DNA from 4 places in the Enterobacter cloacae complex sp. R_G8 genome. Region 1 is predicted to be linked to each of the others. Evidence: predicted binding sites of a transcription regulator. Region 1 holds the regulator's gene; each other region holds the start of a gene.
What was found. The regulator PurR, encoded in region 1, represses purine synthesis genes. The targets are predictions, from matches to a motif close to CANGCAAACGTTTGCNTG.
Positions count from the first base shown of each region.

Region 2: a site for PurR is predicted at 4,300-4,317, ahead of purL (phosphoribosylformylglycinamidine synthase). Genes of this name have one in related genera too.
Region 3: a site for PurR is predicted at 4,830-4,847, ahead of pyrD (quinone-dependent dihydroorotate dehydrogenase). Genes of this name have one in related genera too.
Region 4: a site for PurR is predicted at 3,209-3,226, ahead of gcvT (glycine cleavage system aminomethyltransferase GcvT). Genes of this name have one in related genera too.

Region 1 covers NZ_CP102246.1:3,061,488-3,069,189, forward strand. The annotation lists gene NQ842_RS14475 (C40 family peptidase) at 34-807, shown strand; gene sodB (superoxide dismutase [Fe]) at 930-1,511, shown strand; gene NQ842_RS14485 (MFS transporter) at 1,547-2,713, opposite strand; gene NQ842_RS14490 (YnhF family membrane protein) at 2,877-2,966, opposite strand; gene purR (HTH-type transcriptional repressor PurR) at 3,264-4,289, shown strand; gene punR (DNA-binding transcriptional activator PunR) at 4,307-5,218, opposite strand; gene punC (purine nucleoside transporter PunC) at 5,334-6,533, shown strand; gene cfa (cyclopropane fatty acyl phospholipid synthase) at 6,832-7,702, shown strand, end outside.
Region 2 covers NZ_CP102246.1:1,440,738-1,448,439, reverse strand. The annotation lists gene purL (phosphoribosylformylglycinamidine synthase) at 327-4,214, opposite strand; gene mltF (membrane-bound lytic murein transglycosylase MltF) at 4,482-6,032, shown strand; gene tadA (tRNA adenosine(34) deaminase TadA) at 5,920-6,459, opposite strand; gene yfhb (phosphatidylglycerophosphatase C) at 6,484-7,119, opposite strand; gene NQ842_RS06935 (PTS transporter subunit EIIC) at 7,123-7,702, opposite strand, start outside.
Region 3 covers NZ_CP102246.1:3,421,658-3,429,359, forward strand. The annotation lists gene rlmKL (bifunctional 23S rRNA (guanine(2069)-N(7))-methyltransferase RlmK/23S rRNA (guanine(2445)-N(2))-methyltransferase RlmL) at 1-1,809, opposite strand, end outside; gene NQ842_RS16330 (YcbX family protein) at 1,910-3,019, shown strand; gene zapC (cell division protein ZapC) at 3,016-3,558, opposite strand; gene pyrD (quinone-dependent dihydroorotate dehydrogenase) at 3,724-4,734, opposite strand; gene ssuE (NADPH-dependent FMN reductase) at 4,984-5,559, shown strand; partial or broken gene NQ842_RS16350 (sulfonate ABC transporter substrate-binding protein) at 5,552-6,551, shown strand; gene ssuD (FMNH2-dependent alkanesulfonate monooxygenase) at 6,511-7,656, shown strand; gene ssuC (aliphatic sulfonate ABC transporter permease SsuC) at 7,666-7,702, shown strand, end outside.
Region 4 covers NZ_CP102246.1:1,094,390-1,102,091, forward strand. The annotation lists gene pepP (Xaa-Pro aminopeptidase) at 1-497, shown strand, start outside; gene ubiH (2-octaprenyl-6-methoxyphenyl hydroxylase) at 494-1,672, shown strand; gene ubiI (FAD-dependent 2-octaprenylphenol hydroxylase) at 1,685-2,887, shown strand; gene gcvT (glycine cleavage system aminomethyltransferase GcvT) at 3,285-4,379, shown strand; gene gcvH (glycine cleavage system protein GcvH) at 4,403-4,792, shown strand; gene gcvP (aminomethyl-transferring glycine dehydrogenase) at 4,915-7,702, shown strand, end outside.

The DNA.
Region 1 (7,702 bases):
ATTGATGACCTGCATTAATCAGGGGACTGCCCAGTGGCGCGGATAAATAAAATCTCGATCACGCTCTGTGCTTTACTGTTTACATCACTCTCTTTCACGCCAGCGGCAAACGCCTCTCAACAGGCGCGGCACTCTGCTGTGCAAAAAACGCATCTGGCAAAAACCACAGAACGTAAAAAAAAGACCACCAGTAAGAACGAAAAGAAAAAAACAACTGCTCAAACGAAAAAGACCGCCTCCAGCAAATCGAAATCAACATCTTCCCGCACTGCCCTCGCATCGAAACGTAAAGCCTCACAAACTGCTGCCAACCTCGTAACGGAAAAATGCACCACGCGCAAAGGGCATAAAGCCAACTGCACGAAAGTGACGAAAATTGCCGACGCGCATAAGGTTCGGGTACAGAAAGCGCAAAAAACGGCGATGAATAAGCTTATGGGGCAAATTGGCAAACCGTATCGCTGGGGTGGCACTTCTCCCCGCACCGGTTTTGACTGCAGCGGGCTGGTGTATTTCGCCTATAAAGATCTGGTGAAATTCCGCATTCCGCGCACCGCCAATGAAATGTACCACCTGCGCGACGCCGCCCCCGTTAACCGTGGCGAGCTGCAAAATGGCGATCTGGTCTTCTTCCGCACCCAGGGTCGCGGTACGGCTGATCACGTCGGCGTGTATGTGGGCAATGGGAAGTTTATTCAGTCGCCACGAAGCGGTCAGGACATTCAGATCACCTCGCTTAGCGAAGACTACTGGGTGCGTCACTACGTCGGCGCACGCCGCGTCATGACACCGAAAACCATCCGCTAAACCCTGCCCTGCCGTCACCACGGCAGGGTAAGTTCCTCTTTTGCATACCCTTTCAATTTGCTATCCTGTCCTTGTTGTCTGTGTGGTTATTGGCAACGCAAAATACAATAAGGAGAGAAGCAATGTCGTTCGAATTACCTGCACTACCGTATGCAAAAGACGCCCTGGCACCGCACATTTCTGCGGAAACCCTGGAATATCATTACGGCAAACATCACCAGACCTATGTCACCAACCTCAACAACCTGATCAAGGGCACCGATTTTGAAGGCAAAACGCTGGAAGAGATCGTCCGCAGTTCAGACGGTGGCGTATTCAACAACGCTGCTCAGGTGTGGAACCACACTTTCTACTGGCACTGCCTGGCGCCAAATGCGGGCGGCGAGCCGACCGGTGAACTGGCTGCTGCGATTAACGCCGCCTTTGGCAGCTTTGCGGAGTTCAAAGCGAAATTTACCGATGCCGCAATCAAAAACTTCGGTTCTGGCTGGACATGGCTGGTAAAAGAGGCCGATGGCAAACTGGCTATCGTCTCCACGTCTAACGCGGGTACACCACTGACCACCAGCGCGACTCCGCTGATGACCGTGGATGTCTGGGAACACGCGTACTACATTGATTACCGTAACGCGCGTCCTAACTACCTGGAGCACTTCTGGGCACTGGTTAACTGGGACTTTGTGGCGAAGAACTTCGCCGCGTAAGAGAGACGCAGAAGGGTTTCCCCTTCTGCGTTTTTTTATTCGGCAGCACAGGCCGCTTCAGGCTGTTTACGACCCGACATCATCACTAGCAGCAGGCCAAGCGCGGCAATAATGGCCCCCATCACCGGCACAAAGCTGTATCCCAGACCACCCGAAATCACAGCACCACCCGCTGCGGCACCGAGCGCATTGCCCAGATTGAACGCACCAATATTCACTGACGAGGAGAGGCCCGGCGCCTCATGCGCGACGCGCATTACGCGCATCTGCAGCGGCGGAACCACGGCAAAGGTGGCCGCCCCCCAGACGACCATCGCAATGGCCGCGCCAACTTCATTACGCGCCAGCCACGGGATGGCAACCATGATGACAATCAGCAGGGTCAGAAAACCCTTCAGCGTTCCGCTCACGGAGCGGTCAGCAAATTTCCCGCCCAGATAGTTACCAATCGAGAAGCCCACGCCAATCAGCACCAGCATCGCGGTGATAAAGATCGGCGTCGCGTGAGTGATGTCATGCAGCACCGGCGAAATATAGGTGTAAAGGGTAAACATCGCCCCGGCACCCAGCACGGTAGTAAGCAGCGCCGAGAGCACCTGCGGGCGCATCAGTACCGACAGCTCTTTACGTACCTCAGGCCGCTCACCAGCGCTGCCTTTCGGCAGGGAGAAGAACAACGCCACCATCGCGACAACGCCCAGTACGGCGGTTGCCAGGAACGACATACGCCAGCCAATGACCTCTCCCAGCCAGGTCGCCGCAGGAACACCGCCAATGTTGGCGATGGTCAGGCCCATAAACATGGTTGCCACGGCACTCGCCTGCTTGTGTTTGGGCACCACGCTTGCGGCAACCACCGACCCCAGCCCAAAGAAGGCACCGTGGTTAAGGCTGGTCAGAATGCGGGACAGCATCAGTGTGGTGTAATCCGGCGAAATGGCGGAGAGCACATTGCCGAGGGTAAAGATAGCCATCAGGAAAATCAGCGCGTTACGGCGAGCGCGGTGGGAAAGCAACAGCGTCATCAGCGGAGCACCAACCATTACGCCAATGGCATAGGCGCTGATTAACATCCCGGCTGCAGGGATAGAGACGTCCACACCGCGGGCGATAACCGGTAAGAGCCCCATAGGGGAGAATTCAGTAGTGCCAATCCCAAAAGCGCCAATCGCCAGGGCCAGCAGGGGAAAATTGATTTTCATGCGTCAACTCCGGATGCCGTGTCAGGTCGTGACACAGAACAAAGAAGGCGAAAGCATGACATTAATCACAAAAAATGAGAAGTTAACAAATTGGCAAAAGATTTTTGCCGGAGATGTAACAATCAGGGGAAGCGGGAGAGAGCGAACGCCCCCTCCGCGTAAATCAGTGCAGTGCAGCCGTCAGACCCGCGGCAACAATCAGCGCCAGCACAATAATGGTGGTGAACAGCGAAAACTTCAGATCGGAACTCATCAATTTTTCTCCTTTTAATCCCCCCACGAAAAGTGAGCTTGCTCATTTTTACACAATTTACGTCAAAAATCTTCCCGGATTTAAACGGATAACCACTTTAGCTCTTCCCCTTTTCATCAAGATAGGACAAAATTCCACGCTAAATTTATTAGCGTACCGGCCATTGACCCCCTCCTGACGTCCCGTGTCGTTTTCCTGGCGTGCCGCAATTCAAGATTGCGTGATAAGGGTGAGAGAAGGCAAACGTTTACCTTCAAGGTTTTCAGGAGTTTAGGATATGGTCTGGAGTGACATTTAATGGCAACAATTAAAGACGTAGCAAAACGCGCAAACGTTTCCACTACAACCGTATCACATGTAATTAACAAAACCCGCTTCGTGGCGGAAGAGACGCGCAACGCCGTCTGGGCGGCAATCAAAGAGCTGCACTACTCGCCGAGTGCCGTTGCGCGCAGTCTTAAAGTTAATCACACCAAATCTATTGGTTTGCTGGCGACCAGCAGTGAAGCGGCCTATTTTGCCGAAATCATCGAAGCGGTTGAGAAAAACTGCTTCCAGAAAGGCTATACCCTGATCCTCGGCAACGCGTGGAACAACATTGAAAAACAGCGCGCCTATCTGTCGATGATGGCGCAAAAACGCGTGGATGGCCTGCTGGTGATGTGCTCCGAGTATCCGGAGTCCGTGCTTTCCATGCTGGAAGAGTATCGTCATATCCCAATGGTGGTGATGGACTGGGGCGAAGCGCGCGCCGACTTTACCGACTCCGTCATCGATAACGCCTTTGAAGGCGGTTATATGGCGGGCCGCTATCTGATTGAACGCGGTCACCGTGAAATTGGCGTGATCCCGGGGCCGCTTGAGCGCAACACCGGTGCTGGCCGTCTGGCCGGATTTATGAAGGCGATGGAAGAAGCGCTGATCACCGTGCCGGAAAACTGGATCGTGCAGGGCGACTTTGAGCCGGAATCGGGCTACCGCGCCATGCAGCAGATCGTTTCCCAGCCGCATCGTCCAACGGCGGTGTTCTGCGGCGGGGATATCATGGCGATGGGGGCCCTGTGTGCGGCCGATGAGCTGGGCCTGCGCGTGCCGCAGGATATTTCCGTGATCGGCTATGACAACGTGCGCAACGCGCGCTTCTTTACCCCAGCGCTGACCACCATTCACCAGCCGAAAGACTCCCTGGGTGAAACGGCCTTCAATATGCTGATGGACAGGATCGTCAACAAACGTGAAGAGTCGCAGTCGATTGAAGTCCACCCGCGTCTTATCGAACGCCGTTCCGTTGCGGATGGTCCGTTCCGCGACTACCGTCGTTAATCACTGTACGGAGCCAGTTACGCTGGCTCCCGTAACCATTCCCGGTTAAGCGTTTCGCTGTCTCCCAGGTAATCCAGTAACCACGCCATGGCGGGCGACACGTCATTTTGTTGCCACGTCAGGCAGCAGGCTGCATCCGGGAACGGATTCTCCAGCGTCAGTTCGACCCATTCACCGGTATCGATTCTCGGCTTAGCGAAATGCACGGGCACCATCGCGACACACAGCCCGGCACTGAGGCAGGTCGCGGAGGACTCCCAGTCCGGCGCCACCACCCGCCGCTGATTATCCAGAAGCCAGGTAATACGTTTTGGCAACGAGCGCGAGGTATCTTCCAGCACCAGCGACGGCCAGTTGCGCAGCGTGTCGTCACTCAGCGGCCCCTCCATGGCAGCCAGGGGATGATCGCTTGCCACCACACATTTCCAGCTCAACATGCCCATATCACGAAACGCATAGCGTCCCCCGACGGGGATCGCCTGGGTCGCCCCAATCGCCATCTCTGCCCTGCCGTCCGCCAGCGCGTCCCAGACGCCGTTGAACACCTCCTGCGAGACGCGAAGTTCAACGTCTGAAAAATGACGATAGAAATCCACAATCATCTGCCGGGTGCGCTCGGGTTTGACGATGTTATCCACGGCAATGGAGAGATGCCCGCGCCAGCCGTTGGCGATCTGCTGACACTGTTCACGGGTGATCTGCATTTTTTTGATAACAGAACGCCCTTCTTTCAAAAACCACGCCCCTGCCGGCGTTAATTCCACATCGCGATGACGTCGTTCAAACAGCGGCACAGCCAGCCACTCTTCGAGCTGACGTACCGTGTAGCTTATCGCGGAGGGAACGCGGTGTAGCTCCTGTGCGGCACCGCTGAAACTGCCGTTTCGTGCGACAGCATCGACAACTTCAAGAGAATAATCTGACCACATTTTCTGCCTGCAAAAAATTTGAATGCACTAGCCAAATATTAGCGTTTCACAACCCGCTTTGCACTCCCTACACTCTGCGCCAGTGTCTACCTGCCTCCTCAAGGAGAATAAAACAATGCAACCCAGGAATGGATTTTTAGTCTGGCTCGGCGGTTTGAGCGTGCTGGGCTTTTTGGCCACCGATATGTACCTGCCCGCGTTTGCGGCGATGCAGGCAGATTTACAAACCCCTGCTGCGGCCATCAGCGCCAGCCTGAGTTTGTTCCTCGCGGGCTTTGCCATTGCACAGTTGCTCTGGGGCCCGCTCTCCGATCGCTTTGGGCGTAAACCGGTGCTGTTACTGGGCCTGGGCATTTTTGCCGTCGGCTGTCTGGGAATGTTATGGGTACGCGATGCGACCTGGCTGCTGGTGCTGCGCTTTGTGCAAGCCGTCGGCGTCTGTGCGGCAGCGGTGACCTGGCAGGCCCTTGTTACCGACTACTACCCGGCCAACCGCACCAACCGCATTTTCGCCACCATTATGCCCCTGGTAGGGCTTTCACCTGCCCTCGCTCCCCTGCTGGGCAGCTGGATCCTGGTGCATTTCGAGTGGCAGGCTATCTTCGCCACGCTGTTTGCCATCACGCTGGTACTGATGCTGCCGGCGTTTGCCCTCAAGCCCGCGCATAAAAAAGAGGCGCATGCCGACGCCAAACCGATCACGTTCCTCTCCCTGCTGAGCGCCAAAGCGTATCGTGGTAATGTCCTGGTCTATGCCGCCTGCTCGGCGAGCTTCTTCGCCTGGCTCACTGGCTCGCCGTTTATTCTGCACGATATGGGATACAGCCCGGCCGCCATTGGCCTGAGCTATGTCCCGCAGACCATCGCCTTCCTGCTGGGCGGATACGGCTGCCGTGCGGCACTGCAGAAATGGGAAGGCCAGCAGATGCTGCCATGGCTGCTGGTGCTCTTTGCTCTGAGTGTGATCGCCACCTGGGCTGTCGGTTTTATTCCGGGCGTCGGCCTGGTAGAGATATTGATTCCGTTCTGCGTGATGGCAGTGGCTAACGGCGCCATTTACCCTATCGTGGTGGCACAGGCGTTACGTCCTTTCCCGCAGGCGACAGGTCGTGCCGCTGCCCTGCAAAATACCCTGCAGCTGGGTCTGTGCTTCCTGGCAAGCCTGGTGGTTTCAGCGCTGATTGCCACGCCGCTGTTGACCACCACCAGCGTGATGCTGGCGACTGTTGTGCTGGCCGTGATGGGATATCGCGTGCAATCAGCCGCACAACGTGAGCTTGATAGCCCCACGCAGCCGGAAACGTCGCATGCGTAGTCACTGCGGAAAATATGTGACATTTCAGTGATTAGGTTGCTAAGAATTTTCTATTGAATCACCAAATTTTGAGGCCTATACTAAATTTGGTTCGATTAAATACGATAAATATTAAGTGTTAACGGGAGCCGGAGTGCTCCCGTTTTACCATGGAAGGCATTTCGGCAAGGGATATCTCCCTTCCTCTGTTCTACGTCGGATACTAGCCTCGCGGTATTTACCGTGAGATTTCTCACAAACCATAAAAAGCGTCTACGCTGTTTGAAGGTTCTGATCACAGTAAGGTGATGGAGAAGCTATGAGTTCATCGTGTATAGAAGAAGTCAGCGTTCCGGACGATAACTGGTCCCGGATCGTCAGTGAACTGTTAGGTCGTGCAGGCATCACTATCAACGGATCTTCACCCTCCGATCCGCAGGTCAAACATCCCGATTTTTTTAAACGCGTGCTGCGCGAGGGATCGTTAGGGCTGGGCGAAAGCTATATGGATGGCTGGTGGGATTGCGAGCGGCTGGATATTTTCTTTGCCAGCGTGTTGCGCGCCGGTCTGGAGAACCAGCTCCCCCGCAATATCAAAGATACGTTGCGCGTCGCTTCCGCCCGTTTGTTCAATCTGCAAAGTAAAAAACGGGCGTGGATAGTGGGTAAAGAGCACTACGATCTCGGTAACGATTTGTTCAGCCGCATGCTGGATCCCTTCATGCAATACTCCTGCGCCTACTGGAAAGAGGCGACCACCCTTGAAGCGGCCCAGCAGGATAAGCTGCGGCTGATTAGCGAGAAGCTACAGTTACAGCCCGGTATGCGCGTTCTGGATATTGGCTGTGGCTGGGGCGGTCTGGCGTATTTTATGGCGAAGCATTATGGCGTCAGCGTGGTCGGCGTCACCATTTCAGCCGAGCAGCAAAAAATGGCCCGGGAACGCTGTCAGGGTCTGGACGTCGATATCCGTCTTCAGGACTATCGCGACCTCAACGAACAGTTTGATCGCATTGTTTCCGTGGGCATGTTTGAGCACGTCGGGCCGAAAAATTACGACACCTATTTTGAGGTGGTGGATCGTAATTTAAAACCGGACGGCATCTTCCTGCTGCACACCATAGGCTCTAAGCGCACGGACAATAACGTTGACCCGTGGATCAATAAATACATCTTTCCGAATGGCTGTT
Region 2 (7,702 bases), 1.6 Mb from region 1:
CGTCCCGAAGGGGCTGACATAAGAAGGTGAATGAGCCACTGGTTAATATTATGCAATAGCTGTGCCAAAATGCAAACCAATATATTATCACATTGATATTTATATAATTTATAGGTTTGTACCGTTAATTGCTCGCTGAATGATTTCCAGGCTAAGTGTCGCTAATCAGCAACACCTTAACGGGAACCGCACCTGCCATATATAAATCAAAGAGTTAAATGTCTCCATTTGGAGACAGCGGCATTGCGGGTCTGTCGCGAAATTGCGACACACATAAAAAAGCCCGGTAGCGCTTTCGCGTACCGGGCTTTAAAGGGCAATACCGATTAACCCAACTGTTTACGCGCGTTGCGGAAGATACGCATCCACGGGCTGTCCTCGCCCCAGTTTTCCGGGTGCCAGGAGTTGCTCACGGTACGGAACACGCGCTCCGGGTGTGGCATCATGATGGTCGCACGGCCGCTTTCGCTGGTCACCGCCGTAATACCGTTGGCAGAACCGTTCGGGTTAGCCGGGTAGGTTTCCGTCACCTTGCCGAAGTTATCGACAAAGCGCAGCGCCACCAGGCCCTTGCTCTCAAGCTGAGCCAGATGGGCAGCATCACGCACTTCAACCTGACCTTCACCGTGAGAAACGGCGATTGGCATCTGCGACCCTACCATTCCCTGCAGCAACAGAGACGGGCTTTGAGTCACTTCCACCAGGCTGAAACGCGCTTCAAAGCGGTCGGACTGGTTACGCACAAAGCGAGGCCAGGCTTCGCTACCCGGGATCAACTCGCGCAGGTTGGACATCATCTGGCAGCCGTTACACACGCCGAGCGCCAGGGTTTGCGGACGATGGAAGAAGCTTTCGAACTCATCGCGCACGCGGCTGTTGAAGAGAATGGACTTCGCCCAGCCTTCACCCGCGCCCAGTACGTCACCGTAGGAGAAACCGCCGCACGCCACCAGCGCCTGGAAATCTTCCAGACCGGTGCGACCTGCCAGCAGGTCACTCATGTGAACGTCGATGGCATCAAAGCCTGCACGGTGGAAGGCTGCAGCCATCTCAACGTGGGAGTTAACGCCCTGCTCACGCAGCACGGCGACTTTCGGGCGCGCGCCAGTCGCAATGTACGGCGCAGCGATGTCTTCGTTGATGTCGAAGGAGAGCTTCACGTTCAGGCCAGGATCGTTGTCGTTGGCCTTGGCATTGTGTTCCTGATCGGCACATTCCGGGTTATCACGCAGGCGTTGCATCTGCCAGGTGGTTTCCGCCCACCACATACGCAGCGTGGTGCGGCTTTCGCTGAACACCGCATGGCCGTCTGCTTCAATCACGAAACGGTCACCCTGAACGGCTTTACCCAGGTAGTGTACGCAGTCTGCCAGGCCATGCTGAGCCAGCAAGGCTTCAACCGCGTCACGATCTGCCGCACGCACCTGAATCACCGCGCCCAGCTCTTCGTTAAACAGTGCCGCCAGACGATCTTCGCCAAGCGTCGCGATATTCGCTTCAACACCGCAGTGTCCGGTGAAGGCCATCTCTGCCAGGGTCACCAGCAGGCCGCCGTCGGAACGGTCGTGGTAGGCCAGCAGTTTACGCTGCGCCACCAGCGCCTGAATGGCGTCGTAGAAGCCTTTTAACTGCGCCACATCACGCACGTCAGCCGGTTTATCACCCAGCTGACGGTAAACCTGTGCCAGCGCGGTGGCACCCAGCGCGTTGTGACCTTTACCCAGGTCAATCAGCAGCAGGGCGTTGTCTTCGGTCGACAGCTGTGGGGTCACGGTATGGCGCACATCTTCCACACGGGCAAACGCGGAGATGATCAGCGACAGCGGCGAAGTCATTTCGCGCTGCTCGTTGCCTTCCTGCCAGCGGGTTTTCATCGACATGGAGTCTTTACCCACCGGAATGGTCAGGCCGAGTGCAGGACAGAGCTCTTCACCCACCGCTTTAACGGCTTCATACAGGCCTGCGTCTTCGCCCGGGTGACCGGCAGCGGCCATCCAGTTCGCGGACAGTTTGATACGTTTGATATCGCCAATCTGCGTCGCGGCGATGTTGGTCAGCGCTTCACCGACGGCCAGACGAGCAGAGGCCGCGAAGTCCAGCAGCGCTACCGGGGTACGTTCGCCCAGCGCCATCGCCTCACCGTAGTAGCTGTCGAGGCTCGCGGTGGTCACGGCGCAGTTCGCCACCGGGATCTGCCACGGACCTACCATCTGATCGCGCGAGACCATGCCGGTCACGGTACGGTCGCCGATGGTGACCAGGAAGGTTTTCTCTGCCACCGCAGGCAGGTGCAGCACGCGATTCACCGCCTCTGCTACGGTAATGCCCTGACGATCCAGCGCGTTGCCCGCCGCTTTGCGGGTCTGTACGTCGCGGGTCATCTTCGGCGTTTTGCCGAGCAGCACGTCCAGCGGCAGGTCGATTGGCTGGTTGTCGAAATGGGTATCGCTCAGGGTCAGGTGTTTCTCTTCAGTCGCTTCACCGATGACGGCATACGGAGCGCGCTCTCGACGGCACAGCTCGTCAAACAGCGGCAGCTGATCGGCTGCGACGGCCAGCACATAACGTTCCTGGGATTCGTTACACCAGATCTCCAGCGGGCTCATGCCCGGCTCATCGCTCAGAATGTCGCGCAGGTTGAAACGCCCGCCGCGCCCCCCGTCGCTCACCAGCTCCGGCATGGCGTTGGACAGGCCACCCGCCCCAACGTCGTGAATAAAGAGGATCGGGTTAGCATCACCCAGCTGCCAGCAGCGGTCGATCACTTCCTGGCAACGACGCTCCATTTCAGGGTTGTCGCGCTGAACGGAGGCAAAGTCGAGATCCGCGTCAGACTGACCGGACGTCATTGAAGAGGCCGCACCGCCGCCCAGACCGATGTTCATCGCCGGCCCACCGAGGACGATCAGCTTCGCACCGACGACGATCTCACCTTTCTGCACGTGATCGGCACGAATGTTACCGATCCCGCCCGCCAGCATGATCGGCTTGTGGTAGCCGCGCAGCTCTTCGCCGTTGTGGCTGTCCACTTTCTCTTCATAGGTACGGAAGTAACCGTTCAGTGCCGGACGACCAAATTCGTTGTTGAATGCCGCGCCGCCCAGTGGGCCTTCGGTCATGATATCCAGCGCGGTCACAATACGCTCTGGCTTGCCGAAATCTTCTTCCCACGGCTGTTCAAAGCCCGGGATACGCAGGTTGGAGACGGAGAAACCGACCAGACCCGCTTTTGGTTTAGCACCACGGCCCGTCGCCCCTTCGTCACGGATTTCGCCGCCGGAACCGGTCGCCGCACCCGGCCACGGAGAGATCGCCGTCGGGTGGTTGTGAGTTTCCACTTTCATCAGGATATGCGCCGGCTCCTGATGGAAATCATAGCGCCCTGCTTCGCGATCGGCGAAGAAGCGGCCCACCTCGGAACCTTCCATCACCGCAGCGTTGTCTTTATAGGCAGACAGCACGTGGTCAGGGGTTTTCTCCATGGTGTTTTTGATCATTTTGAACAGCGACTTCGGCTGCTGTTCGCCGTCAATAATCCAGTCGGCGTTGAAAATCTTGTGGCGGCAGTGCTCGGAGTTAGCCTGCGCGAACATATACAGTTCGATATCGTTCGGATTACGGTTCAGCTTAACGAACGCATCCTGCAGGTAGTCGATCTCGTCTTCTGCCAGTGCCAGGCCGAGACGCAGGTTGGCGTCAATCAGCGCCTGACGGCCTTGCCCCAGCAAATCCACGCTCTGGACTGGCGCAGGCTGATGGTGGGAGAAAAGTTTCTGCGCATCATCCAGAGAAGCAAACACGCTCTCCATCATGCGGTCATGCAGCTCTGCGGCCACCGCCTGCCACTGCGCGTCGCTCAGGGTGGAGGCTTCAACATAGTACGCCACGCCGCGTTCCAGACGGTTAATCTGGTTCAGACCACAGTTGTGTGCGATGTCAGTCGCTTTGGAAGACCAGGGGGAGATGGTGCCTGGACGAGGCGTCGCAAGAATCAGTTTACCGGTTGGGGTATGGCTGCTCAGGCTTGGGCCATACTTGAGCAGGCGTTCCAGCTGTACGCGCTCCTCTGCATTCAGGGGGGCATTCAGGTCAGCAAAATGGACATACTCAGCGTAAATATTGCTTACCGGAAGGTCGGCTGCCTGAAAACGTGCCAGCAGTTTGTTAATACGGAAGGCAGACAGTGCAGGCGAACCACGCAGAATTTCCATCATAAGTCTCTCGTCTTCGAAGCGCCGGGGCGCTTACAGTGTGCGCAAGGGGGGAAAACGGGCGTCATTATAGAGAATCCTGAGCGTCGACGAAACCGTTTGCGTCGAAATAAAATCGGCAAAGACATTTAACAATAGATGTGACCTGTCTCTCTAATTGGTTGCCAAGTGGCGTAACTTTACGCAAAATGCCGCTCAATCAATGGCAAACCTTATTTTTAACATGGCTACAGCAGACTAAGGCAACCGGCGTCGCAGAGAATTAACTAATTGAAAAAATTAAAGATTAATTATCTGCTCATCGGCATTGTAACGTTGCTGTTGGCAGTGGCCCTCTGGCCTTCCATCCCCTGGTTCGGCAAAGCCGAAAACCGCATCGCCGCTATTCAGGAGCGGGGGGAGCTGCGCGTCAGTACCCTCAGCTCTCCGCTGATTTACAGCGACATCAACGGCAAAACTATCGGTCTGGATTATGAACTGGCCCAGCAGTTTGCTGATTATCTCGGCGTGAAGCTCAAAATCACCGTGCGCCAGAACATCAGCCAGCTGTTTGATGACCTGGATAACGACGATGCCGATATCCTCGCCGCCGGGCTGGTGTACAACAGCGAGCGCAGCAAGAATTACCAGCCGGGCCCGACCTATTACTCCGTTTCACAGCAGCTGGTCTATCGCGTCGGGAGCCTGCGCCCGCGCACGCTCGCCTCGATCAATGCTCAACAGCTGACGATTGCCCCTGGCCATGTGGTGATTGACGATCTGCGTGAGCTGAAGGAGAAGAAATACCCCGATCTGAGCTGGACCGTTGACCCTAAACTCGGCACGACGGAGCTGCTGGACCAGGTCAAAGATCAGAAACTGCCTTACACCATCGCCGACTCCGTGGCGATCAGCCTGTTCCAGCGGGTGCATCCTGAAATCGCCGTGGCGCTGGACGTGACGGACGAACAGCCGGTCACCTGGTTTACCCATCTGGATGACGATCAGACCCTCTCTGCGGCCATGCTCGATTTTTATAACACCATCAATGAAGACGGTACGCTGGCACGCCTTGAGGAGAAGTACCTCGGCCATGGTGACGACTTTGACTACGTCGACACCCGTAGCTTCCTGCGCGCCGTAGATAGCGTACTGCCGGACCTGCAGCCGTTATTCGAAAAATATGCCCAGGAGATCGACTGGCGGTTGCTGGCGGCGATTTCTTATCAGGAATCACACTGGGACACCCAGGCCACCTCGCCGACCGGCGTGCGCGGCCTGATGATGCTGACCAAAAATACCGCGCAGAGCCTCGGGCTGACCGACCGTACCGATGCGGAACAGAGCATCAGCGGCGGCGCGCGCTACCTGCAGGATATGATGGCCAAAGTGCCTGAGACGGTGCCGGAAGAGGAGCGCATCTGGTTCGCGCTGGCCGCCTACAACATGGGCTATGCCCACATGCTGGACGCCCGTGCCCTGACGGCAAAAACAAAAGGCAACCCCGACAGCTGGTCTGACGTAAAACAGCGTCTGCCGCTTCTGAGCCAGAAGCCGTGGTACAACAAGCTGACCTACGGTTATGCGCGCGGGCATGAGGCTTATGCTTACGTGGAAAATATTCGTAAGTATCAAATTAGCCTGGTGGGGTATCTGCTGGAGAAAGAAAAAGAGGCGACGGAGGCCAGGCAACTGGCGCAGAGCTATCCCGTTGTGGCACCGGACGAAATTAATCGCCCGAGGACTTCAATTCTGCCTTTTGTTGCTTTTTCTGCTGACGGCGCATTCGAAAGAAATCACTTAATAGCCCCGAACACTCTGGTGCAAGTACCCCACCGATAGTCTTCACCTGATGGTTCATTCCCGGGTGTCCGAGCACATCCATCAGCGAGCCCGCAGCGCCGGTTTTTTCATCCCGCGCACCAAAGACCAGCGTACCGATACGGCTGTGCACCATCGCGCCGGAACACATGACGCACGGTTCAAGCGTGACGTACAGCGTGGTGTCGAGCAGACGGTAGTTTTGCAGTACCAGCCCCCCCTGACGAAGTGCCATGATTTCTGCGTGAGCGGTAGGATCGTGGCGGCCAATCGGGCGGTTCCACCCTTCGCCAATCACCTGATTGTTATGGACAAGCACGGCCCCCACGGGCACTTCCCCCTCGTCCCAGGCGCGCCGGGCAAGCGTTAGCGCATGACGCATCCAGTATTCATGTGTGAATTCAGGGTTGGACAACGGTTGATACTCCAGTCGAAAAGCGGGCGGCATTATACACACCCACTATGGATAAAACTATTCGAGTTGCTGAAGTTCACCCGCAGGTGTCACGCGCCAGCGGTGCTGGCAAAAATAGAGCAGCGGGTTGTCCTGCTTACTGTCGCTGTAACCGCTGTACAGACGCAGCGGCGTGCCAATGCGCATCTCCAGCTGGGCCACCTTTTCGTGCCCCAGACAGCGCATGCTCAATACCCACCCGCCGTAACCACGGGAGATCTGCGTGGCGATCAGGTTCACTCTCGGCAACCACGGCGTATCAAAATAGACCTGCTCTACCAGCGACTGCGGCGAGCCGGTAATCAACCAGATATCGGCATCGTTCGCATCGAGGTAGCTGGTCAGTCGCGCCTGCACAACCGGAAACGCCGTCACATGACCCCGAAACCAGTGCGCAAAATCCTGCTCAAGCTGTTTGAGCCGGGCTTCACTGTGGCCAAAGGTGCAGCCCCAGAGCAGCAGACTCATTGGCCAGCGCGCAGCCCGGCCTTTCACCAGCAGCGCAAGGCCAATCACGGGTAACAAAGGTAAGACGAGCAGTGCGTTCAGGGGCTGACGCCGCAGCAGGTAGCGCATAAACGTACCAAACATATCCTGCTGATGCAGCGTTCCATCCAGATCGAAAAAGACAACACGACGCTCGTGATTAGCCAAACCTTACTCCTCTGGGTCGTTGAATCCCGCCAGCCAGGTAAACAGGAACCCGGCGATCACCGCTACCAGATAGCCTAACAGATAGAGCATGACTTTTCCGGTCACGATGGTAAGCGCCAGCGGTAAACCGGAGAGACCAAAGGTAATAACGGTGGCGACTTTCCAGTAGCTGATAAGCGCCCCGCCTACCGCGCCGCCCAGACAGGCCGCAAGGAAAGGCTTACCGAGCGGCAGCGTGACACCAAAAATCAGCGGCTCGCCAATGCCCAGTAATCCAACCGGTAGCGCCCCTTTAATCACTTTTTTCAACCGCGCGTTGCGGGTTTTCATCAGCACGGCAATCGCCGCACCGACCTGACCTACCCCCGCCATCGACAGGATGGGCAGCAGCGCGTTATAACCATGCGCCTGCACCAGCTCGACGTGGATCGGTACCAGTCCCTGATGCAGCCCGGTCAGCACCAGCGGCAGGAAGGTCCCTGACAGCACAGCCCCCACGAACAGCCCACCGCGATCGATAGCCAGAGAAGCGCCGTGGGCAATCACCTCTGAGATCCAGCCGCCCAGCGGCTGCAGGGCCACA
Region 3 (7,702 bases), 360 kb from region 1:
ACGCAGCCAGCCCAGGACATCAGCCTGCATCAGACGATGCTGGCGTCCGGTCAGGCCGTTGAGACGCAGGTTGCGCTCCGCCCACTCCAGATAGGTACGCGACATATCCACCGTGGTGGTGCTGCGCGCGCCGCCCAAGCCCGCGTGCACGCTGGCGCTGCCGGTGTAAGAGAACAGGTTAAGGAAGTCCTTACCTTTGCTCATCTGGCCCAGCATACGACGGGCAATGCGGTGGTCGAGGAACAGCCCGGTATCGAGGTAATCCGTCAGGTTAACCCACAGGCGAGCGTTGTATTCGCCCACTTCGATAAAGTCGCCCTTCTCCCCCATCTTCTGATACTGGTTTTTCCCTTTCTGACGCTCGCGGGTTTTCAGCACCAGCTTGTTTGGCGCAATGCCAAGCACGGCAATGGTCGCAGCAATGACGTCCAGCATGCGCTGGCGCGCTTTTTGCGCATCAATGGTCTTTGGTGGAGCATATTCCTGAATCACCACCCAGTCGGCATAGCGGTCAACCGCCACGTTGTATTCCGGGAGGTCAGCGTCATACAGGCGATAGCATTCAATGCCTTCCTGTTTAGCCCATTTTTCAAATTTCTTCAGGTTCTTGCGCAGACGGTTGGCGTAATCTTCCGCCACACCCGACGGTTTACTGTCCGCCGCTTTCTCCGCCAGATGGTAGTTTTTCTGCACGCAATCCAGCGGGCCATTCTTCGCTTTAAACTGGCGATCTGCGCGCAGCTGCAGGCAGCTCAGCAGTTCTGGTGAAGCGCTAAACAGGGAGAGATTCCAGCCGCCAAAGTAGTCTTTCATATTACGGCCCAGCAGGCTGTGCAGCGCAATCAGCGCCGGTTCGCTGTCCAGACGTTCACCGTATGGCGGGTTGCTAATAACCGTACCGTACGGGCCTTTCGGCAGCGGGTTGGTCAGGTTCGCGACATCTTTCACATCAAAGGTCACCAGCTCACCGATACCCGCGCGACGGGCATTGCTGCGCGCACGTTCAATCACGCGCGGGTCGCTGTCAGAGCCATAGAAATGGGAGGTGTACTCGGCCAGACCTTTACGCGCACGGGCCTGTGCTTCAGCTTTGATCTCTTTCCAGAGGGCTTCATCGTGCTGCGCCCAGCCGCTAAAGCCCCAGTGGCCACGATGCAGGCCGGGAGCGCGGTCAGTCGCCAGCATGGCGGCTTCAATCAGCAGCGTGCCGGATCCACACATGGGGTCGAGCAGTGGCGTTCCCGGCTGCCAGCCGGAGCGCATCACGATGGCGGCGGCCAGGGTTTCTTTGATGGGCGCCATACCGGTGCGATCGCGGTAGCCACGCAGATGCAGACCCGCCCCGCTCAGATCCAGAGAGATACTGGCGGTATCGCCATTGAGCCAGACGTTAATGCGCAGATCCGGGTTTTCACGATCGACGTTTGGTCGTTCTTTATTTTTACGCGTAAAACAGTCCACGATGGCGTCTTTCACACGCAGCGCGCCGTACTGGCTGTTGCGGATCTCATCGTTTACGCCGTTAAAATGCACCGCAAAGGTGGCATCTGGCGTGAAGATCTCTGTCCAGTCGATCATCTGTACGCCGGTATAGAGGTCAAGATCGCTGTAGACCTTGCACTCTTTCATCGGCAGCATGATGCGCGACGCCAGACGGCTCCACATCAGGCTCTGGTAAATAAGCCGTGTGTCGCCCTCAAAATGGACACCACCCTGAACCACCTGGCACTCTTGCGCGCCCAGGGTTTCCAGTTCAGTTTTTAACAGCTCTTCCAGCCCACGGGCCGTACTGGCAAACAGAGAATTCATATCGTCACTTTTACTCTAAGAAAATTGTCGCGCATTATAGCTAATATGACGTGTATGTCATAAAGTTGAAGGCTTATTTTCATTCGAGGGACTGTGCACAGTGGCGACGTTATCCAGGCTTTTTATTCATCCGGTGAAATCCATGCGCGGTATCGGCGTTTCTCACGCGCTGGCTGACATAAGCGGATTTGCCTTCGATCGTATTTTTATGGTCACCGAGCCTGACGGTACATTCATTACCGCACGCCAGTTCCCGCAGATGGTTCGCTTTACGCCTTCACCGCTTCACGACGGTCTGCACCTCACCGCGCCGGATGACTCCAGTGTAGTGATTCGCTTTGCTGATTTTGCGCCTGTCGATGCGCCAACGGAAGTGTGGGGCAATCATTTTACCGCTCGCATTGCCCCGGACGAAATTAACCGCTGGCTGAGCGGCTTCTTCTCCCGCGAGGTACAGCTGCGCTGGGTGGGTCCGGCGCTGACACGACGCGTCAAGCGCCACGAAGCGGTTCCCCTTTCGTTCGCCGATGGCTTTCCGTTCCTGTTAACCAACGAAGCGTCACTGCGTGACCTGCAGCGCCGCTGTAAGGCCAGCGTGCAGATGGAGCAATTTCGACCGAATCTGGTGGTGACCGGCACTGAAGCCTGGGAAGAAGACACCTGGAAAGTGATCCGCATCGGCAGCGTGATTTTTGATGTCGTGAAGCCGTGCAGCCGCTGTATCTTCACAACCGTGAGCCCGGAGAAAGGCCAGAAACACCCTTCCGGCGAGCCGCTGAAAACCCTGCAGTCGTTCCGCACTGCGCAGGACAATGGCGATGTGGATTTCGGCCAGAATCTTATTCCACGCTCCAGCGGGGTCATCCGCGTGGGCGACGAGGTGGAAATTCTCGCCCGTGGGCCAGCACGCGTATACGGCGCAGGTCAGGAAGAAGAGTTTGTCGACGTTGAGATGCAAACCAGTTCGGCGGTGGATATTCACTGGCAGGGCCGCGTTATTCGGGGAAACAATCAGCAGGTTTTACTTGAGCAACTGGAGCAAGCCGGGATCCGCATCCCGTATTCCTGTCGGGCGGGTATCTGTGGATGCTGTCGTATCAAGCTGGTCGGGGGCGAAGTGAGTGCGCTGAAGAAATCAGCAATGGGTGATGACGGGACGATCCTGTGCTGCAGCTGTATTCCTAAAACGTCAGTACAGCTGGAAGCTTAAACCGCCTGTTCCAGGCTGAACGAATCTACGCGAAGCTGCGGTTTCAGCCTGTCATTCATCACTTTAATAGCATCCCCGAGCTGCATCGTCCGCCCGGCAATGGTCACGCCGGGCTGGGCCAGCAGACAAAGCGCAGCATTTTCGCCAGGTTCCACTACCAGCAAACTCACCTCTTCTGCGGTATCGCTCAGATTGACGCTGGCCGCGTCGCCCGTGGCTGGCGTCCAGTTCATGTCGTGCGGCAGAAAATGCCAGCTTTTTGGCATTTGCGGTTTCAGGAAACGAATCGCCACCAGCGCGTTTAATACCAGTTCGGCACGCTGTTCTTTTGAGAGCTGCAGGTCACGGCATTTCTCTTCAAAAGAGAAATAAAGCGCAGCGTCGTCGACACAAAAACCAGACGGGGAGAAAGCGTCCGGGGTTAACATGCGACGGGCAAAACGAGAGCGGAACAACATACCATTGGCTAAATCGAGCATCATACGGTCATGCTCGTCACAAAAATACCAGCGCCAGTTATCGTCAGGTTTAATTCGCATGTTTCTCTCCCGTCCCCAAACGTCCTGTACTAAAAATGTCCTGATTGTCGCTTCGTTTATAACACCATTAATAAAAGACTATAATGTCTAAATAAGCAACAGTGACGGAATATAAAACAACCAGGGCTGGAAATAAAGCCCTGGTTGTCTGATTAAGAGAAAAGATTAGATATGAGTAACGATTTCTTTAATCAGTGGCGGTCCTTTAAAAATAAAGCCGGAATAGATTTGCACCAGTGAGGCTCCCGCAGCCATCTTCTCGCGCGCAGCAATCACCGAATCGATACCACCGACACCGATAATGGGTAGACGACCTTTTAATTCGGCGGAGAGTGCGCGAATAATTTCCGTACTTTTTAATTGTACCGGACGTCCACTTAACCCACCCGCTTCGTCACAGTTTTTCATTCCCTGAACGAGGGAGCGATCGAGCGTCGTATTGGTTGCAATCACACCATCAATATTATGACGAACTAAACTGTCGGCAACCTGGATCAATTCTTCAGCAGAAAGATCCGGTGCGATCTTAACCGCCACCGGGACATATTTATGGTGGATCGCCTGCAGTGCATTTTGTTTATTTTTAATGGCGCTCAGAAGATCGTCCAGCGCTTCACCATATTGCAGAGAACGTAGCCCCGGGGTATTCGGCGATGAAATATTCACGGCGATATAACCGGCATAGGCGTAGACTTTATCCATACAAATCAGATAGTCATCTTTACCCTGCTCAACCGGCGTGTCTTTATTTTTGCCAATATTGATGCCTAATACGCCATCGAAATGAGCTTTTTTGACGTTCTCTACCAGATGATCCACGCCGAGGTTATTAAAGCCCATGCGGTTGATCAGCCCCTCGGCTTCAACCAGGCGGAACAGACGCGGCTTATCATTACCTGGCTGCGGACGCGGCGTGACGGTACCGATTTCGATGGAACCAAAGCCCATCGCGCCCAGGGCATCAATGCACTCGCCATTTTTATCCAGACCGGCCGCCAGACCCAGCGGGTTTTTAAAGGTCAGACCCATGCACTGCACAGGTTTTTCCGGCACATTCTGACGCACCAGTGCGGCCAGCGGCGTACCCGTAATACGGCGTAACTGCTGGAATGTAAATTCATGAGCGCGCTCAGGGTCGAGCTGGAAAAGGGCTTTACGAACGAAGGGGTAGTACATGAACTCTCCTGGATTCCCGGTGTGCAAACCGGGAGGGGATTATGTGCGATCCTGCCCGGAAAGGGAATTGACCTGTGGCAAAAAAATGGACGTAAAACGCAAACGTTTACCTGTCAGTACACTTGTTATGCACTTTTTCGCATTTTAATTGCAGATAAATCATTTAGTGGAATAACCGCGCAGTGTCACACTCCAGAAAATTGTTATGAATGTTAGATAAAAGCAAACAATTAGTTATAAGGAGCACACATGCGCGTCATCACCCTGGCCGGAAGTCCACGATTCCCTTCTCGTTCCAGCGCCCTGCTGGAATATGCCCGCGAAAAGCTCAATGCGCTGGATGTGGAAGTGTGCCACTGGAACCTGCACAACTTTGAGCCTGAGGATCTGCTCTACGCCCGCTTTGACAGCCCGGCACTGAAAACCCTGACTGAACAACTCAAAAGTGCTGACGGGCTTATCGTGGCGACGCCGATTTATAAAGCCTCATTTTCAGGCGCACTGAAAACGTTGCTCGATCTGCTGCCTGAACGTGCACTTGACGGCAAAGTGGTGTTGCCGCTGGCAACGGGCGGCACGGTTGCTCATTTACTGGCGGTGGATTACGCCCTGAAGCCGGTACTGAACGCGTTGAAGGCGCAGGAGATCCTGCACGGCGTTTTCGCCGATGACTCGCAGGTGATCGATTACCAGCATAAACCTCATGTCACACCGAACCTGCAAACCCGCCTCGACAGCGCACTGGAAACGTTCTGGCATGCCCTGCACCGTCGCGATATTCAGGCCCCTGCGTTTGGACAGCCACAAGGAGTCGCGCATGTTTAAAACACTGAGTCGAATTAGCCTGGCTGGTCTGCTGGCACTCTCGTCACTGGCCCATGCAGCAGAGACGGCACCTGACAGTTTGCGCATTGGTTACCAGAAAGGCAGCGTCAGCATGGTGCTGGCCAAAAGCCACCAGCTTCTGGAAAAACGCTTCCCACAGACCAAATTCTCCTGGGTGGAGTTTCCTGCCGGCCCCCAGATGCTGGAGGCATTGAACGTCGGCAGCATCGATTTAGGCAGTACCGGCGATATTCCACCGATCTTTGCACAGGCGGCCGGGGCGGATCTGGTCTACGTCGGCGTTGAACCCCCGAAACCCAAAGCGGAGGTGATTCTGGTGCCTGAAAACAGCGCCATAAAAAATGTGGCCGAACTTAAGGGTCACAAAGTCGCGTTCCAGAAAGGTTCCAGCTCGCACAACCTGCTGCTCCGCGCCCTGCAGGAGGCCGGGCTAAAGTTCACCGATATTCAGCCCGTCTATCTGACTCCGGCTGATGCACGCGCCGCCTTCCAGCAAGGCAATGTTGACGCGTGGGCCATCTGGGATCCTTACTACTCCGCGGCATTATTGCAGGGTGGCGTGCGGGTGTTAAAAGATGGCACCACACTGAAACAAACCGGTTCGTTCTACCTCGCTGCCCGTCCATATGCCGAGAAAAACGGTGCCTTTGTTCAGGAGGTCCTGAATACCTTTACCGAGGCCGATACCCTGACGCAAAGCCAGCGACCGGAGAGCATCACCCTGCTGGCGAAAACCATGGGCTTACCGGAGGCGGTGATCGCCAGCTATCTCAACCACCGTCCACCCACCACCATCACCCCGGTGGACGCGCATGTCGCAGCCCTGCAGCAACAGACTGCTGACCTCTTTTATCAAAACCGCTTAGTTCCAAAACAGGTGAACATTCGCGAACGCATCTGGCAGCCCACAGCCAAAGAAGGAGCCAAATCATGAGTCTGAATCTTTTCTGGTTTTTACCTACCCACGGTGATGGACACTATCTTGGTACCGAAGAGGGTTCGCGCCCGGTTGATCACGGGTACCTGCAGCAGATTGCGCAGGCGGCAGACCGAATCGGTTTCACCGGCGTGCTGATCCCCACCGGTCGCTCGTGCGAAGACGCCTGGCTGGTCGCCGCGTCGATGATCCCGGTCACCCAGCGCCTGAAATTCCTGGTGGCATTACGCCCGAGCGTGGTTTCCCCGACCGTTGCTGCCCGTCAGGCGGCAACGCTCGACAGACTTTCCAACGGACGCGCGCTGTTTAACCTGGTCACCGGCAGCGATCCGCAGGAGCTGGCCGGTGACGGCGTGTTCCTCGATCATACGGAACGCTATGAGGCCTCCGCCGAGTTCACCCGCGTCTGGCGCCGTCTGCTTGAGGGCGAAACGGTCACCTTTGAAGGCAAACATATTCATGTACGTGACGCGAAACTTTACTTCCCGCCTGTTCAGCAGCCGCGTCCGCCACTTTACTTCGGCGGATCGTCGGATGTGGCGCAGGATCTGGCGGCAGAACAGGTCGATCTCTATCTGACCTGGGGTGAACCTCCTGAATTGGTGAAAGAGAAAATCGCCCAGGTGCGGGCCAAAGCCGCCGCTCACGGCCGCAAGGTACGCTTTGGCATTCGCCTGCACGTGATTGTGCGTGAAACCAACGAAGAGGCCTGGCAGGCCGCAGACCGGCTGATTTCACATCTGGACGATGAGACCATCGCCAAAGCGCAGGCGGCATTTGCGAAAACCGACTCCGTAGGACAACACCGGATGGCCTCATTACATAACGGCAAACGCGAGAATCTGGAGATCAGTCCGAATCTGTGGGCGGGTGTCGGCCTGGTACGGGGTGGTGCGGGTACCGCGCTGGTGGGTGACGGTCCGACCGTGGCAGCGCGTATCAATGAATATGCTGAGCTGGGTATCGACAGTTTTATCCTGTCGGGCTATCCGCATCTTGAAGAGGCGTACAAAGTGGGTGAACTGCTGTTCCCGCATCTGGATGTCGCCATCCCGGACATTCCGCAGCCCCGACAGCTGCAGCTTCAGGGCGAAGCCGTGGCCAACGAGTTTATTCCACGAAAAGTCGCGCAAAGCTAAGGAGTTGCCATGTTCGTCACCTCACACAAATGGCTGCTGCGGGCCG
Region 4 (7,702 bases), 2.0 Mb from region 1:
CGTCCCCGGTGAACGGTAAGTTCTCACCCGCGCAGCGCGAGATTTATGACATCGTCCTTGAATCCCTTGAGACGGCGCTGACGCTCTATCGCCCCGGTACCTCCATCCAGGAAGTGACCGGCGAAGTGGTGCGCATCATGATTACCGGCCTCGTAAGGCTCGGGATCCTGAACGGTGATGTGGATACCCTGATTGCTGAAAATGCGCATCGCCCCTACTTTATGCACGGCCTGAGCCACTGGCTGGGGCTGGATGTGCATGATGTGGGCGCGTATGGTGCAGAACGTTCTCGCGTGCTGGAGCCGGGGATGGTGCTGACCGTTGAACCGGGGCTCTACATTGCGCCGGATGCCGACGTGCCGGAAGCGTACCGTGGAATTGGCATTCGCATCGAAGATGACATTGTCATCACCGAAACCGGTAACGAAAACCTGACCGCGGGCGTGGTGAAAAGCGCCGATGACATTGAGGCGCTGATGGCAGCGGCACGCCCATGAGCGTGATTATCGTTGGCGGGGGGATGACGGGAGCTACGCTGGCGCTGGCCATCTCGCATTTGACGAAAGGGCAACTCCCGGTCCATCTGGTGGAGGCCGTGGCGCCAGAGGCGTCCGATCATCCTGGTTTTGATGCCCGCGCCATTGCGCTGGCACAGGGGACATGCCAGCAGCTCGCGCGCATTGGCATCTGGCAGGCGATTGCGGATTGTGCGACGGCGATTAATACCGTTCACGTCAGCGATCGTGGCCATGCCGGGTTTGTGACGCTGGACGCCCAGGATTACCGCATCGATGCGTTAGGCAGGGTGGTTGAACTTCACGACGTCGGGCTGCGTCTGTTCCGTTTATTGCAGGATGCCCCGGGCGTGACGCTGCATTGCCCGGCGCGCGTCGCCAGCTTTAGCCGTAGCGAAGAGGCGGTCAGCGTGACGCTGGAAAACGGCACGGTTCTCGATGGCCAGCTTCTGGTCGCCGCCGATGGTTCTCGTTCTGCGCTTGGCACCCAGTGCGGCGTGGAATGGCGCTCGCAGCCTTACGGGCAGGTCGCCGTTATTGCTAACGTCTCCACGGCGGGAGAACACAATGGCAGAGCGTTTGAGCGTTTCACCCAGCACGGCCCGCTGGCCATGCTGCCGATGTCAAACGGACGCTGCTCGCTGGTGTGGTGTCATCCCCAGGATAAAGCGGCTGACGTTGAGGCCTGGTCCGACGAACGTTTTTGTTCCGAGCTGCAAAAAGCCTTTGGCTGGCGGCTGGGGCGTATTACCCATGCGGGAAAACGCGCTGTTTACCCGCTGTCGCTGACCACGGCATCTCAGTCCATCTCCCATCGCGTGGCGCTGGTGGGCAATGCCGCACAAACGCTGCACCCAATCGCCGGGCAAGGCTTCAACCTTGGGTTGCGCGACGTGATGAGCCTGGCAGAGACTCTGTCCCAGGCGTGGCATGAGCAAAAAGATTGCGGTGCGTATCCGGTGCTCAGCCATTATCAAAAGCGACGCCGGGCGGATAAAGAAGCGACTATCGGCGTCACCGATGGCCTGGTACATCTGTTTGCCAATCGCTGGGCACCGCTGGTTGCAGGCCGCAACCTTGGGCTGATGGCGATGGAATTATTCATTCCGGCACGTGACGTGCTGGCGCAGCGGACCCTTGGTTGGGTCGCGCGTTAAGGAGTTATCATCGTGCAAAATGTTGATGTCGCCATTGTGGGCGGCGGAATGGTAGGGCTGGCGCTGGCCTGTGGTTTACAGGGCAGCGGTCTGCGCGTGGCCGTGCTGGAACAAAATCTGCCTCAGCCAGTTGCGCACGATGCGCCACCGGAACTGCGCGTCTCGGCAATCAACGCCGCCAGCGAAAAACTACTGACGCGCCTTGGCGTCTGGTCAGATATCGTGGCGCAGCGTGCCAGCTGCTATCACGGGATGGAAGTGTGGGACAAAGACAGCTTTGGCCATATCGCGTTTGATGATGAAAGTATGGGCTATAGCCATCTGGGTCATATCATCGAAAATGCCGTCATTCACCATGCGTTATGGCAAAAAGCGCAATCCTGCAGCGATATCACCCTGATCGCGCCCGCGCAAATCCAGCAGGTGGCGTGGGGGGAAAACGAAGCGTTTATCACCCTGCAGAGCGGCGATATGTTGACCGCACGGCTGGTGGTGGGCGCGGATGGCGCAAACTCCTGGCTGCGTAACAAGGCGGATATTCCCCTGACCTTCTGGGACTATCGTCATCATGCGCTGGTCGCGACCATCCGTACTGAAGAGCCGCACGGTGGCGTTGCGCGCCAGATTTTCCATAACGATGGCATTCTGGCGTTTCTGCCGCTGAGCGATCCGCACCTGTGCTCGATCGTCTGGTCTCTGGTGCCGGAAAAAGCACAGCTGATGCGCGAGGCGACGCCAGAGGCGTTTAATCAGGCGCTGTGCATGGCGTTTGATAACCGTCTTGGGCTGTGCACCCTTGAGAGCGAACGTTTGGTATTCCCATTGACCGGCCGCTACGCGCGCCAGTTTGCGGCACACCGTCTCGCGCTGGTGGGTGACGCGGCGCATACCATTCATCCGCTGGCCGGGCAGGGGGTTAACCTCGGCTTTATGGATGCGGCAGAGTTGGTGAATGAGTTGCGCCGTCTGCACCGCGAAGGTAAAGACATCGGCCAGCATCTCTACCTGCGTCGCTACGAACGTAGCCGCAAGCACAGCGCGGCGGTGATGCTGGCAGGCATGCAGGGCTTTCGCGAGCTGTTTGCCGGGGCAAACCCGGCGAAAAAACTGCTGCGCGACATCGGCCTCAAACTTGCCGACACCCTTCCAGGCGTAAAACCTCAACTTCTTCGCCAGGCGATGGGTCTTAACGACCTGCCTGACTGGCTACGCTGATTTAGACCCCCGTCACACTTTATTTACCCGGCCTCTGCGCCGGGTAAATATGCTCGTTTGAAATATTCTAATTTCACGTCATTTTTCGCATTAGATAATCTAATCTGGCTATTTTCGTGTTGCGGAAATTCGGCCCGTTTTTCCGCACGAAATATCACCATGTGCTAAATCTTGTTAGATTGTTGTTAATTTTATGCGGGTTGAATCGCATTTTACCAGTGAATAACTCTGTAGGCTTTTCAGCGTTTTTTGGTCATAAGCTAATGTGATGACCTGTTTTACCTTATGGTTAATCGCCGGTTTCGGTGGTAAGTTCAGGTAAAAGAGAACGTTTGCGTCGGCGCCGGGGAACGGGGCCGATACCGGGATTCACGGTGAATTTTTCAACGAGGAAAAGATGGCTCAACAGACTCCTTTGTACGAACAACACGTGTTATGCGGTGCACGTATGGTGGACTTTCACGGCTGGATGATGCCGCTGCATTACGGCTCACAGATTGATGAGCACCACGCGGTACGCACCGATGCCGGTATGTTCGACGTGTCCCACATGACGATTGTCGATCTGCGCGGTAGCCGCACCCGGGAGTTTTTGCGTTATCTGCTGGCAAACGACGTCGCAAAACTGAAGACGCCAGGTAAAGCGCTCTACACCGGCATGCTAAATGCCTCCGGCGGCGTGATTGATGACCTCATCGTCTACTATTTCACTGAAGATTTCTTCCGCCTCGTTGTAAACTCCGCCACCCGCGAAAAAGACCTCTCCTGGATTACCCAACACGCCGAACCGTATGCCATCGACATCACCGTACGTGATGATCTGTCTCTGATCGCGGTGCAGGGGCCGAACGCGCAGGCGAAAGCCGCCACGCTGTTCAACGACGAGCAGCGTCAGGCCACCGCTGGCATGAAGCCGTTCTTCGGCGTGCAGGCAGGCGATCTGTTTATCGCGACCACCGGCTATACCGGTGAAGCGGGCTATGAAATTGCCATGCCGAATGAAAAAGCCGCCGACTTCTGGCGTGCGCTGGTGGAAGCGGGCGTCAAGCCAGCAGGACTGGGCGCGCGCGATACGCTGCGTCTGGAAGCGGGCATGAACCTTTATGGTCAGGAGATGGACGAAAGCGTCTCTCCGCTGGCTGCTAACATGGGCTGGACCATCGCCTGGGAACCGGCCGATCGCGAATTCATTGGCCGTGAAGCGCTGGAGATGCAGCGCGAAAAGGGCACTGAACAGCTGGTTGGCCTGGTGATGAAGGAAAAAGGCGTGCTGCGCGGCGAGCTGCCGGTACGTTTTACCGATGCAGACGGCAATCCGCGTGAAGGCGTGATCACCAGCGGTACCTTCTCCCCGACGCTGGGCTACAGTATTGCACTGGCACGCGTGCCGGCCGGCATTGGCGAAACGGCGGTGGTACAGATCCGCAACCGTGAAATGCCTGTCCACGTGACCAAACCGATTTTTGTTCGCGCCGGTAAACCGGTCGCCTAATCATTTTTATCAGGAGAACTTCAATGAGCAATGTGCCAGCAGAACTGAAATACAGCAAAGAACACGAGTGGCTGCGCAAAGAGGCGGACGGCTCTTATACCGTTGGGATCACCGAGCACGCGCAAGAGCTGCTGGGCGACATGGTGTTTGTTGACCTGCCGGAAGTGGGCGCGACCGTCAGCGCGGGCGACGACTGCGCTGTCGCGGAGTCCGTTAAAGCGGCATCTGATATCTACGCACCGGTAAGCGGTGAAATCATTGCCGTTAATGATGCGCTGAGTGACTCCCCGGAACTGGTCAACAGCGAGCCGTATGAAGGCGGCTGGATCTTCAAGATCAAAGCCAGCGACGAATCGCAGGTTGCTGCGCTGCTGGATGCCACCGCATACGAAGCCCTGTTAGAAGACGAGTAAGCCATTATCCCTCTCCCTTCGGGAGAGGGCAGGGGTGAGGGTGCCCATCTTCCCCTCACCCTACCCCTCTCCCACAGGGAGAGGGAACTTAAATTCACTGCACGTTTCAGGAATCATCGCTCATGACACAGACTTTAAGCCAGCTTGAAAACCGTGGCGCCTTCATTGAACGTCACATTGGGCCGGATGCTCAGCAACAGCAGGAGATGCTGAAGACAGTTGGCGCGGATTCATTAGACGCACTGATCGGCCAGATCGTGCCAAAAGACATCCAGCTTGCCACGCCACCACAGGTGGGTGAGGCGACGACTGAAGTTGCTGCGCTGGCAGAATTAAAGGCCATCGCTGCTCTTAACAAGCGCTATAAGTCTTACATTGGCATGGGTTATACCAACGTGCAGTTACCGCCGGTGATCCTGCGCAACATGCTGGAAAACCCGGGCTGGTATACCGCGTATACCCCCTATCAGCCGGAAGTGTCCCAGGGCCGTCTGGAAGCGCTGTTGAACTTCCAGCAGGTGACCCTGGATCTGACCGGACTGGATATCGCTTCCGCCTCTCTGCTGGATGAAGCCACTGCTGCGGCAGAAGCCATGGCGATGGCGAAGCGCGTGAGCAAGCTGAAAAACGCCAACCGCTTCTTTGTGGCGGCGGATGTTCATCCGCAGACGCTGGATGTGGTACGCACCCGTGCGGAAACCTTTGGCTTCGACGTCATTGTCGATGATGCCGACAAAGTACTGGATCACCAGGACGTCTTTGGCGTGCTGCTGCAGCAGGTGGGTACCACCGGCGAAGTGCATGACTACAGCGCGCTGATGACCGAACTCAAATCCCGCAAAGTCGTTGTCAGCGTCGCCGCTGATTTTATGGCGCTGGTACTGCTAACGGCGCCTGGCAAACAGGGTGCGGATATTGTCTTCGGCTCTGCGCAACGCTTCGGTGTGCCGATGGGCTACGGCGGCCCGCACGCAGCATTCTTTGCGGCAAAAGATGAATTCAAACGCTCCATGCCGGGCCGTATTATTGGCGTGTCAAAAGACGCTGCCGGTAACACTGCGCTGCGCATGGCGATGCAGACGCGTGAGCAGCATATCCGCCGCGAGAAAGCGAACTCCAACATTTGTACGTCACAGGTTCTGCTGGCAAACATCGCCAGCCTGTATGCGGTGTTCCACGGTCCGGTTGGCCTGAAACGCATCGCCAGCCGCATTCACCGTCTGGCCGATATTCTGGCCTGCGGTCTGCAGCAGAAAGGCCTTAAACTGCGTCACGCTCACTACTTCGACACCCTGTGCGTTGACGTGGCGGACAAAGCGGCGGTGCTGGCACGTGCTGATGCGGCGCAAATCAACCTGCGCAGCGACATCCATAACGCGGTCGGCATCACCCTTGATGAATCCACCACCCGTGAAGATATCGTCAACCTGTTTAACGTGTTGCTGGGCGACGCGCACGGTCTGGACATCGATACGCTGGACAAAGAGGTCGCGCTCGACAGCCGTTCTATTCAGGACGGTATGCTGCGTGACGATGCGATCCTGACGCACCCGGTCTTTAACCGCTACCACAGCGAAACCGAGATGATGCGTTATATGCACTCTCTGGAGCGCAAGGATCTGGCGCTGAACCAGGCGATGATCCCGCTGGGCTCCTGCACCATGAAGCTGAACGCGGCGGCCGAGATGATCCCTATCACCTGGCCTGAGTTTGCTGAGCTGCACCCGTTCTGCCCGGCCGAGCAGGCGGAAGGCTATCACCTGATGATCAACCAGCTCTCCGACTGGCTGGTGAAACTGACGGGTTATGACGCGCTCTGCATGCAGCCAAACTCCGGCGCGCAGGGTGAATACGCCGGGCTGCTGGCGATCCGCCACTATCACGAGAGTCGTAACGAAGGCCACCGTGATATTTGCCTGATCCCAAGCTCTGCCCACGGCACCAACCCGGCCTCTGCCCAGATGGCGGGAATGGAAGTGGTCGTGGTGGCGTGCGATAAGAACGGCAACATTGACCTCGCTGACCTGCGTGCGAAAGCCGAACAGGCGGGCGATAAGCTCTCCTGCATCATGGTGACCTACCCGTCGACTCACGGCGTGTACGAAGAGACCATCCGTGAAGTCTGCGAAGTAGTACATCAGTTCGGCGGCCAGGTTTATCTTGATGGCGCGAACATGAATGCGCAGGTGGGCATTACCTCGCCGGGCTTCATCGGCGCGGACGTTTCGCACCTGAACCTGCATAAAACCTTCTGCATTCCGCACGGCGGTGGCGGCCCGGGTATGGGGCCAATCGGCGTGAAAGCGCACCTGGCACCGTTTGTTCCGGGCCACAGCGTGGTGCAGATCGAAGGGATGTTGACCCGTCAGGGCGCGGTGTCAGCGGCGCCGTTTGGTAGCGCCTCAATCCTGCCAATCAGCTGGATGTACATCCGCATGATGGGCGCAGAAGGGCTGAAAAAGGCAAGCCAGGTGGCCATCCTGAACGCTAACTACATCGCGACCCGCCTCAAGTCGGCCTACCCGGTGCTCTACACCGGCCGCGATGGCCGCGTGGCGCACGAGTGCATTCTGGATATTCGTCCGCTGAAAGAGCAGACCGGCATCAGTGAACTGGATATTGCTAAACGTCTGATCGACTATGGATTCCATGCACCAACCATGTCCTTCCCGGTTGCGGGTACGCTGATGGTGGAGCCAACGGAGTCCGAGAGCAAAGCCGAGCTGGACCGCTTTATTGATGCGATGCTGGCCATCCGCATGGAGATCGACCGCGTGCAGGACGGCGAATGGACGCTGGAAGACAACCCGCTGGTCAATGCGCCGCACACGCAGCATGAAATGGTGGCGGAGTGGACTCACGGTTACAGCCGTGAACTGGCGGTCTTCCCGGCCGGTGTGGCAAACAAAT